Regions from separate parts of the Blastococcus sp. SYSU DS0616 genome, predicted to be linked through region 2. Evidence: riboswitches for the same ligand, from Rfam matches in the RefSeq annotation. Region 2 holds a riboswitch; each other region holds the start of a gene.
The links. A riboswitch is a leader RNA that binds a small molecule or an ion and turns the genes downstream of it on or off. The one in region 2 is predicted to bind cyclic di-AMP.
Positions count from the first base shown of each region.

Region 1 (3,679 bases), on a different contig from region 2:
TGCGCGCGCAGGTCACCAACCTCGACGCCTCGCCGTTCCTGGGTCGCCTGGCGCTGCTGCGCATCCACTCCGGTGAGATGAAGCGCGGCCAGCAGGTCGCCTGGTGCAAGGTCGACGGCACGATCAAGAACGTCAAGATCACCGAGCTGCTGGTCACCGAGGGTCTGACCCGGACGCCGGCCGAGAGCGCCGGCCCCGGCGACCTGGTCGCCATCGCCGGCATCGAGGACATCATGATCGGCGACACCCTCGCCGACCCGAACGACCCGCGGCCGCTGCCCCCGCTGACCGTCGACGAGCCCTCGATCTCGATCACCATCGGGATCAACACCTCGCCGCTGTCGGGCAAGTCGGGCAAGAAGCTCACCGCCCGCCTGATCAAGAACCGCCTCGACCAGGAGCTGGTCGGCAACGTCAGCGTGCGGATGCTGCCCACCGACCGCCCCGACACCTGGGAGATGCAGGGCCGTGGCGAGCTGGCGCTGGCCATCCTCGTCGAGCAGCTGCGCCGCGAGGAGTTCGAGCTCACCGTCGGCCGGCCCACCGTCGTCACCAAGGAGATCGACGGCAAGCTGCACGAGCCCGTCGAGCGGGTCACCATCGACACCCCCGGCGAGTACGTCGGCACCCTGACCCAGGCTCTCGCGGTGCGCCGCGGCCGGCTGGAGAACCTGGTGCACCACGACACCGGCTGGGCGCGGATGGAGTACGTCGTCCCCTCCCGCGGCCTCATCGGGTTCCGCACCGAGTTCCTGACCGAGACCCGCGGCACCGGCGTGCTGAACAGCAACCTCGAGGGCTACGAGCCGTGGCTGGGCGACATGCGCGCCCGGCCGACCGGCTCGCTGGTCGCCGACCGCCAGGGCGTGGCGACGACCTACTCGATGTTCTCGCTGCAGGAGCGTGGCCAGCTCATGGTCCAGCCGGGCACCGAGGTCTACGAGGGCATGATCGTGGGTGAGAACTCCCGTCCGGACGACATGGACGTGAACATCACCAAGGAGAAGAAGCTCACCAACATGCGCAAGTCCACCTCCGAGGAGCTGGAGCGGCTGATCCCGCCGAGGATCCTCAACCTGGAGCAGGCGCTGGAGTTCTGTGCCGAGGACGAGTGCGTGGAGGTCACGCCGGCCGGCGTCCGCATCCGCAAGGTGGTGCTCGACCAGACCGAGCGCGGCAAGGCCAAGAACCGCAAGCCCAAGCCCAGCTGATCCGCCCATGACGCAGCGAGCCCCTGCCCGGTGATCCGGGCAGGGGCTCGCTGCGTCATGGGGCCGTTACGGCGCCGGCACGAAGGCCACGTGCGGGTGGTCCATGTGGTTGGCGGTGGGGGAGCCGCGGTCCTCCATGGGCTGCCAGGCCCAGCCCGTCCACGTCCCGGCGATCTGCTGCTGCCAGATCACGTACTCGACGCCGAGGCGCGCCGCGTTGTCGATGACGTACTGGCTGAGCGCGTCGCCCGTGGCCCGGTCGTCGTAGACCATGAAGTCGGCGGCGCGGCCCTCCGACGGGCTGTGGCCGGGGCGGGTGAGCACCGTCGGGATGCCGAACTCCGCGGCGACCTCCGCGACGGCGGGGCGCACGTGCGGTTCCCACGCGCCGTAGGCGGCGGTGTCGAGGGCCGGCCGGTCCGCGGCGCGGCTGGCACGCTCCGGGGCCGCCGAGGGGCCGCCGACGAGGGTGAGTCGCTGCCCGACGCGCAGCACGTTCGGGTCCGCCCCGATGACCTCGAGGTTGAGGGCGTGCACGTCCTGCCAGGTGGTGCCGTGGCGGGCGGCGATGCCGCCCAGCGTGTCGCCCGGCTGCACCACGTACTCGCCGCCGGCGGGGGCGGGGGCGGCAGGGGCGGCGCCCGATCCGCCGATGACGAGGACCTGCCCGACGCGCAGGACGTTCGGGTCGGCGCCGATGGTGGCGAGGTTGTCGGCGTGGATGGTCTGCCACGAGGTGCCGTGGGCGGCCGCGAGCCCGCCCAGCGTGTCACCGGGGACGACCGTGTGCTCCCCGGGGTGGGCCTGTGCCGGACCGGCGATCGCGAGGGAGGCGGCCGCGGCGGCCGCGAGGACCACGGCCGGACGTGCCATGGCCGCCGCCGCCGCGGAGGTGCGGGTGGAGCGACCGGGTCGTGCCGTGCGGTGCTTGAGCATGGGGAAGCCTCTCGCCGCCTGCGGGGTTAGCTGTCGGGTTCGGGCGAGAGCTGCCCGGCCGCGTGCTGCGGCTTCACCCCGAGGCCGAGGGCCAGGATCTCGTGGGTTCCCCGCGCCTGCCCGTCGTGTGCACGGGTCCGGTGGCGGTGGGCAGGTTCGGCGGTCCGCCATCCGGGCCCACCCGTTGGTGGACGCAGCACGGTAGGCAGACCGCCGTCCCCGACGGCAAGGCCGCGGAGCCTCCATCGCGGGCGGCCCCGCGCGGACTGACTCGCCGTGGCCCGCCCCCGACTGCCCGTGTGCGGTGCTCGTACCGGCGGCGCACGGTCCGCGGCGCGGGCTCCGTGCTCGTCGGGTCACGAATCGTGATGACTGGCCGAAGCGGTCCGACGCGCCCGCCACGCCGTCGAGGAGTCTCGCCTCGCACCCGTCCTACGTTGACCTCGGAGCCGTCTCCCCGGCTCCCTGGGAAGAGGAAGGCGGCCGAACGCTCATGGCGACGATCACCCGTACGGTTCCGGCGATCGAGGGCTTCCGGGGTGGCATCGACGTCCGGGTGAGCCTGCGCGCCGACGCCGGATCGGGCGGTTCGGCGTTCGACGGTGCGTGGTTCCCGCGGAGCCGGGACCTCGCCGTGGAGCTGCCGGAGCTGATCGCGGCGCTGGAGCGGCGTGGTGTGCGGGTGGAGCGGTTCACCTACGCCCTCGACGCCTGGGAGCCGGCCCCCCGCAAGCTGGAGGTGCTGGGCCGCACGGTCCGCGCCGGCGGCTTCCGGAGCATGGACCCGCAGGTCGTCTGCCTCACCTGGGCCGGGGGGAACCGCCGGGCCGACCTACTGGTCGTCCCGCCGGAGACGGACGTCCTCACCGGCGCCCGGGCGCTGCGGCTGTGCACCCGGCGGGGCCTGCCGTCCTCGCCCCAGATGGTGCTCGCCGCGGCCCGTTCCACGCCCCTTCCGCAGGTGCCCACGCTGCCGGTGTCCCGCGCGGTGTAACGCTCGTCCGCCGACGGCGGATCCGCTGCCGGCGAACTGCCTGGACGCGCGGGCGCCGACCGGGCTGGAGTGCTCGGCATGAGACTCCTCGTCCTCGGCGGCACCCACTTCCTCGGCCGGCACGTGGTGGAGGCCGCGCTCGCTCGCGGGCACGACGTCGCCACCTTCACCCGGGGCCTGACGGGTCCGCCGCCGGAGGGCGCGCGGGCGCTGCACGGCGACCGCGACGACCCCGGCGCGCTGCCGCGCGCGCTGGGGGAGTGGGAGCCCGAGCTCGTCGTCGACACCTCCTGCCAGACCCGGGCCGCCGCCCGCAACGCCGCTGCGGCGCTGGGCGGGGTCCGCTCCTACGTCTTCGTGAGCAGCCTCAACGCGTACCGCAACTGGCCGCCGGGGCCGCTCGGCCCGGAGGACGGCGAGCCGACCTGGGACACCGAGGACGACGAGTACGGGCCCATCAAGGCCTTCGGCGAGCGGGAGCTCGCCGCCGCCGTCGGTGGCCGCTTCCTCGCCGCCCGTGCCGGCCTGATCGTCGGCC
Region 1 is NZ_JBJHAJ010000003.1:41,107-44,785, forward strand. Features, by position in the region: gene typA (translational GTPase TypA) at 1-1,211, shown strand, start outside; gene ACI79K_RS02830 (LysM peptidoglycan-binding domain-containing protein) at 1,278-2,084, opposite strand; cyclic di-AMP (ydaO/yuaA leader) riboswitch at 2,168-2,261, opposite strand; gene ACI79K_RS02835 (DUF5994 family protein) at 2,641-3,141, shown strand; gene ACI79K_RS02840 (NAD-dependent epimerase/dehydratase family protein) at 3,220-3,679, shown strand, end outside.
Region 1: linked by a shared signal. The riboswitch ahead of ACI79K_RS02830 (LysM peptidoglycan-binding domain-containing protein) and the one ahead of ACI79K_RS16035 (hypothetical protein) in region 2 are both predicted to bind cyclic di-AMP.

Region 2 (3,679 bases):
CGGCGGCGGTGTCCAGCGATCCCACCTCGGCCAGCCGGGCCGACAGCGGAGGCCCCTCCACGAGCTCCATCACCAGGTAGGCCAGCCGCTCGCCGGTGTCCTCGGCGGTCGTCTCCCCGTAGTCGAGGACCGCGGCGATGTTGGGGTGGCTCAACGCCGCCGCGTGCCGGGCCTCGGAGCGGAAGCGCGCCACGAACTCCGGGTCGTCGGCGTACTCGCTGCGCAGCACCTTGACCGCCACGGACCGGTGGAGCTGCAGGTCGCGCGCCCGCCAGACCTCACCCATCCCGCCGACGGCGATGAGCTGCTGCAGCTGGTAGCGGCCGTCCAGGCACCGTCGGCTGGTTCCGGCCGTGGTCACTCCCGAGTCCCCTCGTGTCGGTGCCGAGAGGGCGCCTCCGCGCTCCCCCGTACTCGTACGTCCTGCAGGTGTGCCCGCCCGGAGGGGGTCTGAACCCCGGCGGAGCCGACGAGGTGGAACCCGGCCGGCCCCACGCGCCGCCGCGGTGCCGGCCGCGGATCCGCCTGCGGGCTCTCGTACCGTGCGTGCCGGCCGGCCGCAGCGGCTTGCCGCACCGATCGACAGGAGCACCCATGAACACCGGCGTCGTCCTCATCACCGGCGCGAGTTCCGGCCTGGGCGAGGAGATGGCCCGGCAGTTCGCCGCCCGCGGCCACGACCTGGCGCTCTGCGCCCGGCGCACCGATCGGCTGGACGCCCTCGCAGCGGAGATCCGCTCGGCCACCGGCCGGCGGGTGGAGACCGCGGCGCTCGACGTCACCGACGCCCAGGCCGTGCCCACGGTCTTCACCGCGTTCGCCGCGGCGTTCGGCTCGATCGACCGGGTGGTCGTGAACGCCGGCCTCGGCAAGGGCGCGCCCCTGGGCACCGGCCGGGCCGAGGCCAACCGCGAGACGGCGATGACGAACTTCGTCGGCGCGCTGGCGCAGACCGAGGCGGCGCTGGAGATCTTCCGCCGCCAGGGCCGCGGGCACCTCGTGCTGATCTCCTCGATGTCGGCGCTGCGCGGCATGCGCCGGTCGATGACCACCTACGCCGCCACCAAGGCCGGGGTCGCGTCCCTCGCCGAGGGGCTGCGGGCCGAGCGGATCCCCGGCCTGGACGTGTCGGTGATCTACCCCGGCTACATCCGGTCGGAGATGAACCAGCACGTGCAGCAGCGGACCCGGTTCATGGTGGACACCCCGACGGGCGTCCACGCCATGGTGACCGCCATCGAGGCCCGGCGGGCCACGGCCTACGTCCCCGCGTGGCCGTGGGTGCCCATCGGGCTGGCCATGCGGGTGCTGCCGCTGTCCGTGGTCCGCCGGCTCACCTAAGCACGGCCGCGGGACGGCGGGATCAGTTGTAGTTCACGTGCACGTGGTCGAAGTGGTTGGCCGTCGCGCTGCCCCGGTTCTCCATCGCCTGCCACGAGCCGCCGGGGGACGAGAGCATCCGCTGCTGCCAGATCAGGTAGTCCACGCCCAGCTCGGCCCAGTGGGCGCGGTGGTAGGCGACGATCGCGTCCCCGAGGGCGGCGTCGGACATCACCATGTAGTCCAGCGCCAGGCCCGAGGGGTGCCCGCCCGGGTCGGCGGCGCTGGCCCGGGTGCCGCCGAGGGTGATCCCCGCGGCGCCGGGCACGTTGCTGACCACCGCGTCGGCCGCGGCCTGGGTCTGCGGCTTCACGCTGCCCGCGGTGTTGGAGATGCGGGCGACCGCCGTGGCCGCCACCGAGGCGGCGGTGGTGGCGGCGGCCCGGGCCTCCTGCGTGGGCGTCGCCGCGGCGGGGGCCGCGGCCGCCCGCTCGGCGGCTGCGGCCTCCTCCGCTGCCTTCTCCTCGGCAGCCTTCGCCTCGGCCTCGGCGCGGGCGGTGGCCTCCGCCTCGGCCTTCTGCCGGTCGAGCTCGGCCTGGTCGGCCGCGGCCTGGGCCTGCTGGGCCGCGACCTGCTCGGCCTCGCGGCTGCTGCGGCTGGCCGCCAGGTCCTGCAGCGGGGCGAGGTCCTCGGCGACGTCGACCGGGCCGGAGCGGGAGGTGAGCCCGAGCTCCTGGGCGACGCTCACCGACTGCGAGGTGCCGGCCTCGGCCTGGGCGCCCGGGTCCACGCCGACGAGGGTGTTGACCAGGAGGGCACCGGCGGCGGCGACCCCGAGGTAGAACGCCGGACGGCGGAGGCCCGAGGGCGGGCGACGGCGGAGGGCGAGCGGGCCACGACGGCCCGAGGTGGTGGTGCGGGGATCCATGGGTTCGGGGTGCTCCGTTGGTGCGGCGGGGTCGGCCGGGCGAGGCGGACCGCGAGGGATGCGGGCTGCGGACCGGCGCCGGGTCGCGGGGCCACCGGGCACCGGCGGCTCGGCCGGCGGTCATCGCTGGTGGGGGCGACCGGCGGGACGCCGGGTGCGCGTGCGGTCAGGTCCGGGGACGCACCGGGGGGCGGCGGTGCCGGCGGGCGCGGGGTGGTGCGGCGGTGCAGGGGCGCGCCATGCGGCGGCTCTCCGTTTCTTCCGTCGTGCCGCCTACCGGGTTAGCTGACGGATTCGGACGGGAAGCAGCCCTACCCGCACCGGGACGTGCCCGGTGCGCGATTCACCCCAGAACTTCGGTGGGTCCCCGGCTCGCCCGCAGCTCGAAGGCGGCGGGCGACTCGGCGGCGCCCGGCAGACCCTCCCCGGATGGGGAGAGAACGATCGGCCGGGCTCCGCCACGGTAACCGTCGTTATGCAGTCGTGACAATGCGGGAGCGGTCACTTCCGCAGATCGTGACGCGTGTCGCGCCACCGTGCCGGCCCCGTCGGTGGTGTACGGCAGTCCGTTCAGCCGGCGTCGGCCCAGGACCGGACGACGGCGACGTCCAGCGGGAAGTCCACCGGGAAGGCGCCGAACAGCAGCCGCCCGGCCGTGGTGGCCGCGGCGCGCACCGCCTCGACCACGTCGTCGGCCAGGTGCTCGGGGGTGTGCACGACCACCTCGTCGTGGAGGAAGAACGCGAGGTGCGCCCGGGTCCCCAGCGGCCCGTCGCCGCCCAGCCGCCAGAGCCGGTTGCGGAGGTCGGCCAGCCAGCACAGCGCCCACTCCGCTCCGGTGCCCTGGACGACGAAGTTGCGGGTGAACCGACCCCAGGCGCGGCGGGCGCGGTCGCGGTCCTCCCGGGAACCGGCCTGCTCCGCGGCCTCGCCGAGCCCGTCCGCCCGCTGCGCCCACGCGCCGCTGGGCGACGGCGACCCCCGGCCCAGCAGCGTGTGCACCACCTCGCCGCGTTCGCCGGCCCGGGCGGACTCCTCGACCAGGCCGATGGCGCGCGGGTAGCGGCGGGCGAGCCGGGGCATCATGCGACCGCTCTCCCCGCGGGTGCCGCCGTACATGGCCCCGAGGATGCCCAGCTTGGCCTCCGCCCGGGTCGCCACCGCGCCACCGGCGACCATGCCCGCGTAGAGGTCCGAGGCCCGCGCCGCCTCGGCCATCGCGGTGTCCGCGCTCATCCCGGCGAGCACCCGGGGCTCCAGCTGGGCCACGTCGGCGACGACGAATCGCCAGCCGTCGTCCGCGACCGCCGCCGGGCGGATCAGCGTGGGCACCGAGAGTGCACCCCCGCCGTTGGACGCCCACCGACCCGTGACCACCCCACCCGGCAGGAAGGCCGAGCGGAACCGCCCTCCCTGCACCCAGGCCTCCAG
Region 2 is NZ_JBJHAJ010000023.1:14,562-18,240, reverse strand. Features, by position in the region: gene ACI79K_RS16045 (protein kinase domain-containing protein) at 1-361, opposite strand, end outside; gene ACI79K_RS16040 (SDR family oxidoreductase) at 595-1,341, shown strand; gene ACI79K_RS16035 (hypothetical protein) at 1,364-2,248, opposite strand; cyclic di-AMP (ydaO/yuaA leader) riboswitch at 2,503-2,650, opposite strand; gene ACI79K_RS16030 (bifunctional 3'-5' exonuclease/DNA polymerase) at 2,819-3,679, opposite strand, start outside.

Region 3 (3,679 bases), on a different contig from region 2:
CAGCTCTCCTACGGAGAGCGGAAGCGGGTGGCGATCGCCGGTGCGGTGGCGATGCGGCCGTGCGTGCTGCTGCTCGACGAACCCACCGCCGGGCTCGACCCCTCTGCGGTCACCGAGGCGCTGGCCGCGCTGTCCCGGTTGCAGGAGCACGACTCCACCGTGGTGATGAGCACCCACGACGTCGACCTGGCGCTGCGCTGGGCCGACGAGGTGGCCGTCGTCGTCGACCGCGCGGTGGTGCAGGGCGCCCCTGACGACGTCCTCGGCGACGGCGAGCTGCTGGCCCGCGCGCGGCTGTCCCGCCCCTGGGCGCTGGAGGTGGGTGCCCGGCTGCGCGAGCTCGGTCTGCTCCCCGAGGGCCCCCTCCCCCGGGACGCCGCCGGGCTGCTCGGCGCCCTGCCCGACCGTCCCGGCGTGCCCACGTGAGGACCGTCGGCATCGGGCTGTCCTCCGGGGTGAGCGCCGCCGAGGTGCTCGCCGCCGTCGACGCCGTCCTCCCCCGGCCGTGCGGGCCGGTCCGGCTGGCCACTCTGGACACGCGCGTGCGCGAGCCGGGGCTGGTGGACGCCGCCGCCCGGCGCGGCTGGCCGCTCGCCGGTCACCCGGCCGAGGCGCTGGCCGGGGTGCGCGTGCCCGCACCGTCCGGCGCGGTCGCCGACCGGGTGGGCACCCCGTCGGTCGCCGAGGCGGCGGCGCTCCTCGGGGGCGGGGTGCTCGAGGTCGGGAAGACGGTGCGCGGCCGGGTGACCGTCGCCGTCGCGCGGCCGCCGGACCCGACCGCCGACCCGCACCGGACCACCCCCACCGATGCAGCAGGAGGACCCGTGACCACCCAGCCCACCGGCGACGGCGTGCACCCGGTCGGGCTGCGGCTGGCCGGCCGGCGCGTGGTCGTCGTGGGCGGGGGTACGGCCGCGCACCGCGGGGTGACCGGCCTGCTCGCCGCCGGCGCGGAGGTGACGGTGGTCAGCCCGGGCCTGACGCCGGCGCTGGAGTCGGCCGCCACCGCCGGGCACCTGGAGTGGTGGCCGCGGCGCTACGCCGCCGGGGATCTCGCCGGGGCGTGGTTCGCGCTGGCCGCGACCGGCGATCCCGACGTCGACGCCGCGGTGGCCGGGGACGCCGACCGGCACCGGATCTTCTGCGCCCGCACCGACGGTGCGCGGGCCGGCGCCGAGCTGCCCGTCACCGGCCGCGCCGGCGACCTCGTGCTGGCGGTCCACGACGCGGCCGACCCCCGGGCGGCGGCCGGGCTCCGCGACGCGGTCCTCGCCGGGGTCGCCGACGGCACCCTGCCGGTCCGCCGTTCCGACACCGGGCCGGGGCGGGTCGTCCTCGTCGGTGGCGGCCCGGGTGATCCGGGGCTGATCACCGTGCGCGGCCGGCAGGCGCTGGCCACCGCCGACGTCGTCGTCGCCGACCACCTCGGCCCCCAGCCACTGCTCGCCTCGCTCCCCCCCGAGGTCGAGGTCGTCGACGCCTCCAAACTGCCGCGCGGCCGCTCGATGGCCCAGGAGACCATCAACGACCTGCTGATCACCCACGCCCGCGCCGGCCGCCGCGTCGTCCGTCTCAAGGGCGGCGACCCCTTCGTCTTCGGCCGCGGCTTCGAAGAGGTCCAGGCCTGCACCGACGCCGGCATCCCCGTCGAGGTCGTGCCCGGCATCACCAGCGCCGTCGCCGTCCCCGCCCTCGCCGGCATCCCGGTCACCCACCGCGGCCTCACCCACGAATTCGTCGTCGTCTCCGGCCACCTGCCCCCCGGCCACCCCCAGTCACTGGTCGACTGGGCCGCCCTCGGCGCACTGCGCGGCACCCTCGTCGTCCTCATGGGCGTCGACACCGCCCCCGCCATCGCCGCCGCCCTCGTCGAGCACGGCCGCGCACCCGACACCCCCGTCGCGGTCGTCACCGACGGCTCCACCCCCACCCAGCGGTCGCTGCGCACCACCCTGGCCGACCTCCCGGCCACCCTCACCGAGCACGCAGTCCGCCCCCCGGCGGTCTGGGTCGTCGGTGAGGTGGTCCACCTCACGTCAGCCGACCGCGGGCGTGTCACGGCGCGTCGGTGACTGGGCGTGAACGCCCGCCGGACTGTCGGCCACGGTGCTGGACGAAGTCGTCCCCAGGCATGGTGATCGGCCGGATCGGCACCTAGCGTGGGCCCGTCCGGACGGACCCTCTCGTCACTCGACCCGTGACAGCCGCCCGGACGCCGCCGAACCACCCGCCGGATCCGTCCGGCACCCGGACCGGGGACCCAACGCACCACCTGGGGTGAAGCGACGAGCGGCCCGCACGGGCCGTCCGCCGCCGGGCGACTTCCCGCCCGAACCCGTCAGCTAACCCGGTAGGCGGCCGTGGAAGAAAGGAAGACCCGCCGAACATGGCGAGTTCGCTCAGCCCTGCCCACCGCCGCATCACCGGACGGCGGGCCCTGCTGGCCCTCGTGGCCGCCGGCGGCGTCGTCCTGGCGCCGCTCCCCGCCGTCGCCGACCCCGAGCCGGCCACCTCCCAGGAGGCGGCGGACCTCGTCGCCGCCCGCGCGCACGACCTGGAGGTGCTCACCGAGCGCTTCAACGAGACCCGCGAGCACCTCAAGGCGGCGCAGGCGTCCGCCGACGCGGCCGCCGAGGAGCTCACCGCCGCGCAGGCCGCCTTGGCCCAGGCGCAGGACCGCGTCCGCACGGTGGCCCGCAGCGCGTACACCGGTGACCGGCTGGACACCGTGACGGCGATGCTGACCAGCGGCTCGCCCACGGAGCTGATCGACCGGGTCGGCCTGCTCGACACGATCGCCGCCCACAACAACGGCGTGCTCGGGGAGGCCCGGACCGCCGGCGAGGACGCCGAGCGCGCCCGTGCGGACGCCGAGCGGGCCGCGGCGGACGCCCAGGCGCAGGTCGACCGCGTGAACGCCGAGCGGGCGCGCCTCGACGAGGAGATCGCCGTCTACCAGGCGCACTTCGACCGGCTGAGCGCCGAGGAACAGCGCGCCTCCCGCGCCGCCGCCGAGCGGCACGCCGCCGAGGAGGCCGCCGCGGCCCAGGCAGCCCAGGCCGCCGAGGAGGCGCCGGCCGCCGCCCCGGCTCCCGCCGCCCCGGCTCCCGCAGCCGCGGCTCCCGCCCCGGCCCCCGCGGCTCCCGCCCCGGCCCCCGCCCCCGCGCCGCCCGCGCCGGTGTCCGGCGGCAGCGGCGCGGCGCAGACCGCGGTGAACACCGCCATGGCCCAGATCGGCGACCCCTACGTGTGGGCGGCCGCCGGCCCGAACGCCTTCGACTGCTCGGGCCTGGTGCAGTACGCCTACGCGGCCGCGGGCATCAGCCTGCCGCACTCCAGCCGCATGCAGTCGACCATGGGGACGCCGGTCTCCCGGTCCGCCCTGCAGCCGGGTGACCTGGTGTTCTTCTACAGCCCGGTCAGCCACGTCGGCATCTACATCGGCAACGGCCAGATGGTGCACGCCGCCACGTCCGGTGTCCCGGTGAAGGTCGCGTCGATCGACTCGATGGGCGGCTACAACAGCGCCCGGCGGATCGCCGGCTGACGACCGCCGGCTGAGACACCCGGGGGGGGGGGGGGGGGGGGGGGGGGGGGGGGGGGCGGGGGGGGGGGGGGGGGGGGGGGGGGGGGGGGGGGGGGGGGGCGGGGGGGGGGGGGGGGGGGGGGGGGGGGGGGG
Region 3 is NZ_JBJHAJ010000030.1:47,404-51,082, forward strand. Features, by position in the region: gene ACI79K_RS18165 (energy-coupling factor ABC transporter ATP-binding protein) at 1-426, shown strand, start outside; gene cobA (uroporphyrinogen-III C-methyltransferase) at 423-2,072, shown strand; cyclic di-AMP (ydaO/yuaA leader) riboswitch at 2,219-2,372, shown strand; gene ACI79K_RS18175 (C40 family peptidase) at 2,387-3,547, shown strand.
Region 3: linked by a shared signal. The riboswitch ahead of ACI79K_RS18175 (C40 family peptidase) and the one ahead of ACI79K_RS16035 (hypothetical protein) in region 2 are both predicted to bind cyclic di-AMP.

Region 4 (3,679 bases), on a different contig from region 2:
GGGCGCTGCGGACCGAGTGCGGCAACACCGTCTACCCGCCCAGCTACGACGGAGCCCGCGCATGGGGCGGCTACCCGAACGGCCTCATCCCGCCCAGCGCCATGTGCCCGCTGGGCGTCGGCGGGCACGCGCTGCGCTGCGACGCGGCCGCCGCCTACCGCGCGATGTCGGCGGCCTACGCGACCGCCTTCGGCAGCCCGTTGTGCATCACCGACTCCTACCGGACCTACGCAAGCCAGGTGCGGCTGTACGGGGAGAAGCCGGCCCTGGCCGCGGTGCCCGGCACCAGCAACCACGGCTGGGGTCTGGCGGTGGACCTGTGCGGTGGCGTCGGGACGTTCGGCACCCCGCAGTACGCCTGGATGGCCGCCAACGCCGGCCGGTTCGGCTTCCTGCACCCCACGTGGGCCGATCCGGGCAACGGGCGCGAGGAGCCGTGGCACTGGGAGTTCGCGGGCAGCTGATCCGGCGCGGGCCGTCGGTGGCGCGGCGGAAATGTCGGTGGCCCTTCCTACCGTGCGCAGCAACTCACGGAGGAGAAGAAGCGATGCTCATCGATTGCGACACCTGCACCGCCCGCGGGACCGGCTGCGCCGACTGCGTCGTGACCGTGCTGCTGGGAGCCCCGCCCGGGTGGCAGGGGGGCGACCCGGTCGTCGTGCCGATGACCGGGCGGCCGCGTGGCGGGCCGGCCGCGGCCGCCGAGGACGTCGTCGTGCCACCGCCGGGCGTGGTGGTGGAGTTCGACGAGGTGGAACGCCGCGCCGTGCGCGCGCTGGCCGAGGGGGGCCTGGTTCCCCCGCTGCGGCATCCCGACGGGCACGGCGGGGAGCGGTCCGGACGGCGCACCGGCTGATCGCCGCCGCACCCCGCGGCGAGGGCCGGGTGACCACCCGATCGGGTGAATGCCCAGGTGGGCGGCCAGGCGCCCGTCGCACACGTCTCAGCTGTCCCCGTTTGTCACAGGCGCATCACGGTCGTAGGGTTCCCTCCGTTCGGCCGGGTGGTCGTCATCCATCGATGGATGGCCTCGACCGGACACCGCCTAATCACCGCGTGGCGCGCACCACTGCGCCCGAGGTGTACCGGGGACCCACCGCACTCTGGGGTGAGTTCTCCCGCCGCCGGCTCGCCGGTGGGTGGGGGATAGGGCCAGTCTTCCCAGCCCGAACCCGTCAGCTAACTCGGTCGGCGGTCGAAGTGGAAGAAACGGAGAGCCGCCGCACGTGGCGACCCCTCACGCACTACTGACGCACGCCCCCGAACAACTCCACACCGCCGGCCGGCGCAGCTCCGCCAGCGCCCGCCGCTTCGGACCGCTCCGTTCGGGGCTCCTGGTCAGCGCCGTCGCAGCCCTGACCGTCACCGTCCTCCCGGGTACCGCGTCGGCGGTCCCCGGCACCGCCGACGAGATCGCCGCCCAGGTGGCCGAGGCCAGCCACGAGCTGGAGGTCGTCTCCGAGCAGCTGAACGAGGCGCGCGTCGTCCTCGAGGGCCACCAGCGCGACGCGCAGGCCGCGAGCGAGGCGGTCGCGGAGGCGGAGGGCCGGCTCGGCTCCCTCGACGGCCACATGCGCCGGCTGGCCCGCAGCGTCTACACCGGCAGCGGCATGTCGCCGCTCGACGTCCTGCTGACCAGCACCTCGGCCGACCAGCTGGTCGACCAGCTGGGCACCCTCGACGCCATCGCCGGGCACACCAGCGAGGTGCTCACCGAGGTGTCGCGCGCGGCCGAGGACGCGGAGCAGGCCCGCGACGCCGCCGAGGAGGCCGCGGCGGACGCCCGGCGGACGGTGGAGCAGATCGCCGCCCAGCAGGAGGAGCTCGAGGCGAAGATCGCCGACTACCAGCGCCGGTACGAGGCGCTCACCGCGCCGCAGCAGGAGCAGGTGGCGCAGGCCCACGGTGGCACCGGCCTCCCGGCGCCCACCGGCGCCGTCATCGCGCCGAGCTCGGCCGCCCAGGTGGCGGTGAACACCGCGCTCGCCCAGATCGGCGACCCGTACGTGTGGGGTGCCGGCGGGCCGAACGCCTTCGACTGCTCGGGGCTGACGTCGTACGCCTACGCCGCGGCGGGTGTGATGCTGCCGCACTCCAGCCGGTCGCAGAGCCAGATGGGCAGGCCCGTCTCGCGCGGCGAGCTGCAACCTGGCGACCTGCTGTTCTTCTACAGCCCGGTGAGCCACGTGGGCATGTACATCGGCAACGGCCAGATGGTGCACGCCTCCACCTCCGGCCAGCCGGTGAAGGTGGCGAGCGTGGACTCGATGGGGAACTACAACAGCGCCCGTCGCATCGCCGGCTGACGGCTCCGGGAGCATCGCAGCGAGGAACGAGGGCCGGTGATCCCGACAGGGGTCGCCGGCCCTCGCCGTCGCTGGCCGGTCAGGTGACCGAGGGCCCGATCCCGAGGACCTCGGGCAGGCCCGCAGGACGGGAACACGGTGAGGGCGGGCCTCGCGACCGGGTCGAGCAGGATGCAGGCCGCCCAGCACGTCCCCGAACCGGGACGGGCCGCTGCGGTTGGCCCGCCTAGGATCGGCCGGGTGAGCGTTCGCCGGGCCGCCCTGGTGGCCGCGGCCCTGCTGGGGATCGCCGTCGTCGTCGTCATCGTCGTCCGCACCCCGTGGGACGTGCTGCCCGAACCGCCCGGAGGGCACACCGAGCCCGACCCGACCGCCGGCCTGGATCCCGCGGCGATCGAGCGCGCGGAGGCCTTCGCCGCCGCCCTGCGACCCGCGTCGCTGCTCTCCCTCGTCCTCGGGCTGGCGGTCTCGGCCGTGCTGGGGCTCACCCCGCTGGGGGCCCGCCTGATGCGGTCGCTGGGGGCGCGGTGGAGGGACCGCTGGGTCGTGCGGGTGGTGCTGGGGGTGCCGGTCCTGCTCCTCCTGGGCCGCGCCGTGACCCTGCCGATCTCCGCCTACGCGGAGTCCGTGCGCACGCGCTACGGCCTGTCCACCCGCGGCTGGGGGCTCTGGCTGCGCGACGTCGCCGTCTCGTGGGCCATCAGCGCGGCGCTGACAGTGGTCGTGGTGCTGGCCTTCCTGTGGCTGGTCCGTCGCGCGCCACGCACCTGGTGGGCCTGGGGCGGGGCGGCAGTGGCCGGCTTCGTCGTCGTCGGCTCGTTCCTCTACCCGGTGGTCATCGAGCCGGCGTTCAACTCCTTCGAGCCGCTGCCGGCGGGTGAGCTGCGCAGTGACCTGCTGGCGCTCGCCGAGGAGAACGGCACCCCGGTGCAGGACGTGCTGGTCTCCGACGCCTCCCGGCGGACCACGGCGTTGAACGCCTACGTCTCCGGGTTCGGCTCCACCCGGCGCATCGTGGTCTACGACACCGTCCTCGGCGAGCTGCCCGACGCGGAGATCGAGTCGATAGCGGCGCACGAGCTCGGGCACGTCGCCACCGACGACGTCCTCACCGGCACGCTCATGGGCGCGCTCGGCGCGGGCGCGGCGACCGCCCTGCTCGGCTGGTTGCTGACGTGGACGCCGCTGCTGCGCCGCGCCGGGGCGCCCTCGGCCGGCGACCCCCGCGTGGTCCCCCTGCTGCTGTTCCTCGTCGCCGTGGGCAGCCTGCTGGCCACACCCGTGCAGAACCTGGTGTCGCGCCAGGTCGAGGCCCGCGCGGACCTGCACGCCCTCGACCTCACCCGCGATCCGGAGGCCTTCATCGCCATGCA
Region 4 is NZ_JBJHAJ010000013.1:22,631-26,309, forward strand. Features, by position in the region: gene ACI79K_RS11520 (D-alanyl-D-alanine carboxypeptidase family protein) at 1-464, shown strand, start outside; gene ACI79K_RS11525 (hypothetical protein) at 548-856, shown strand; cyclic di-AMP (ydaO/yuaA leader) riboswitch at 1,033-1,209, shown strand; gene ACI79K_RS11530 (NlpC/P60 family protein) at 1,227-2,306, shown strand; gene ACI79K_RS11535 (M48 family metallopeptidase) at 2,547-3,679, shown strand, end outside.
Region 4: linked by a shared signal. The riboswitch ahead of ACI79K_RS11530 (NlpC/P60 family protein) and the one ahead of ACI79K_RS16035 (hypothetical protein) in region 2 are both predicted to bind cyclic di-AMP.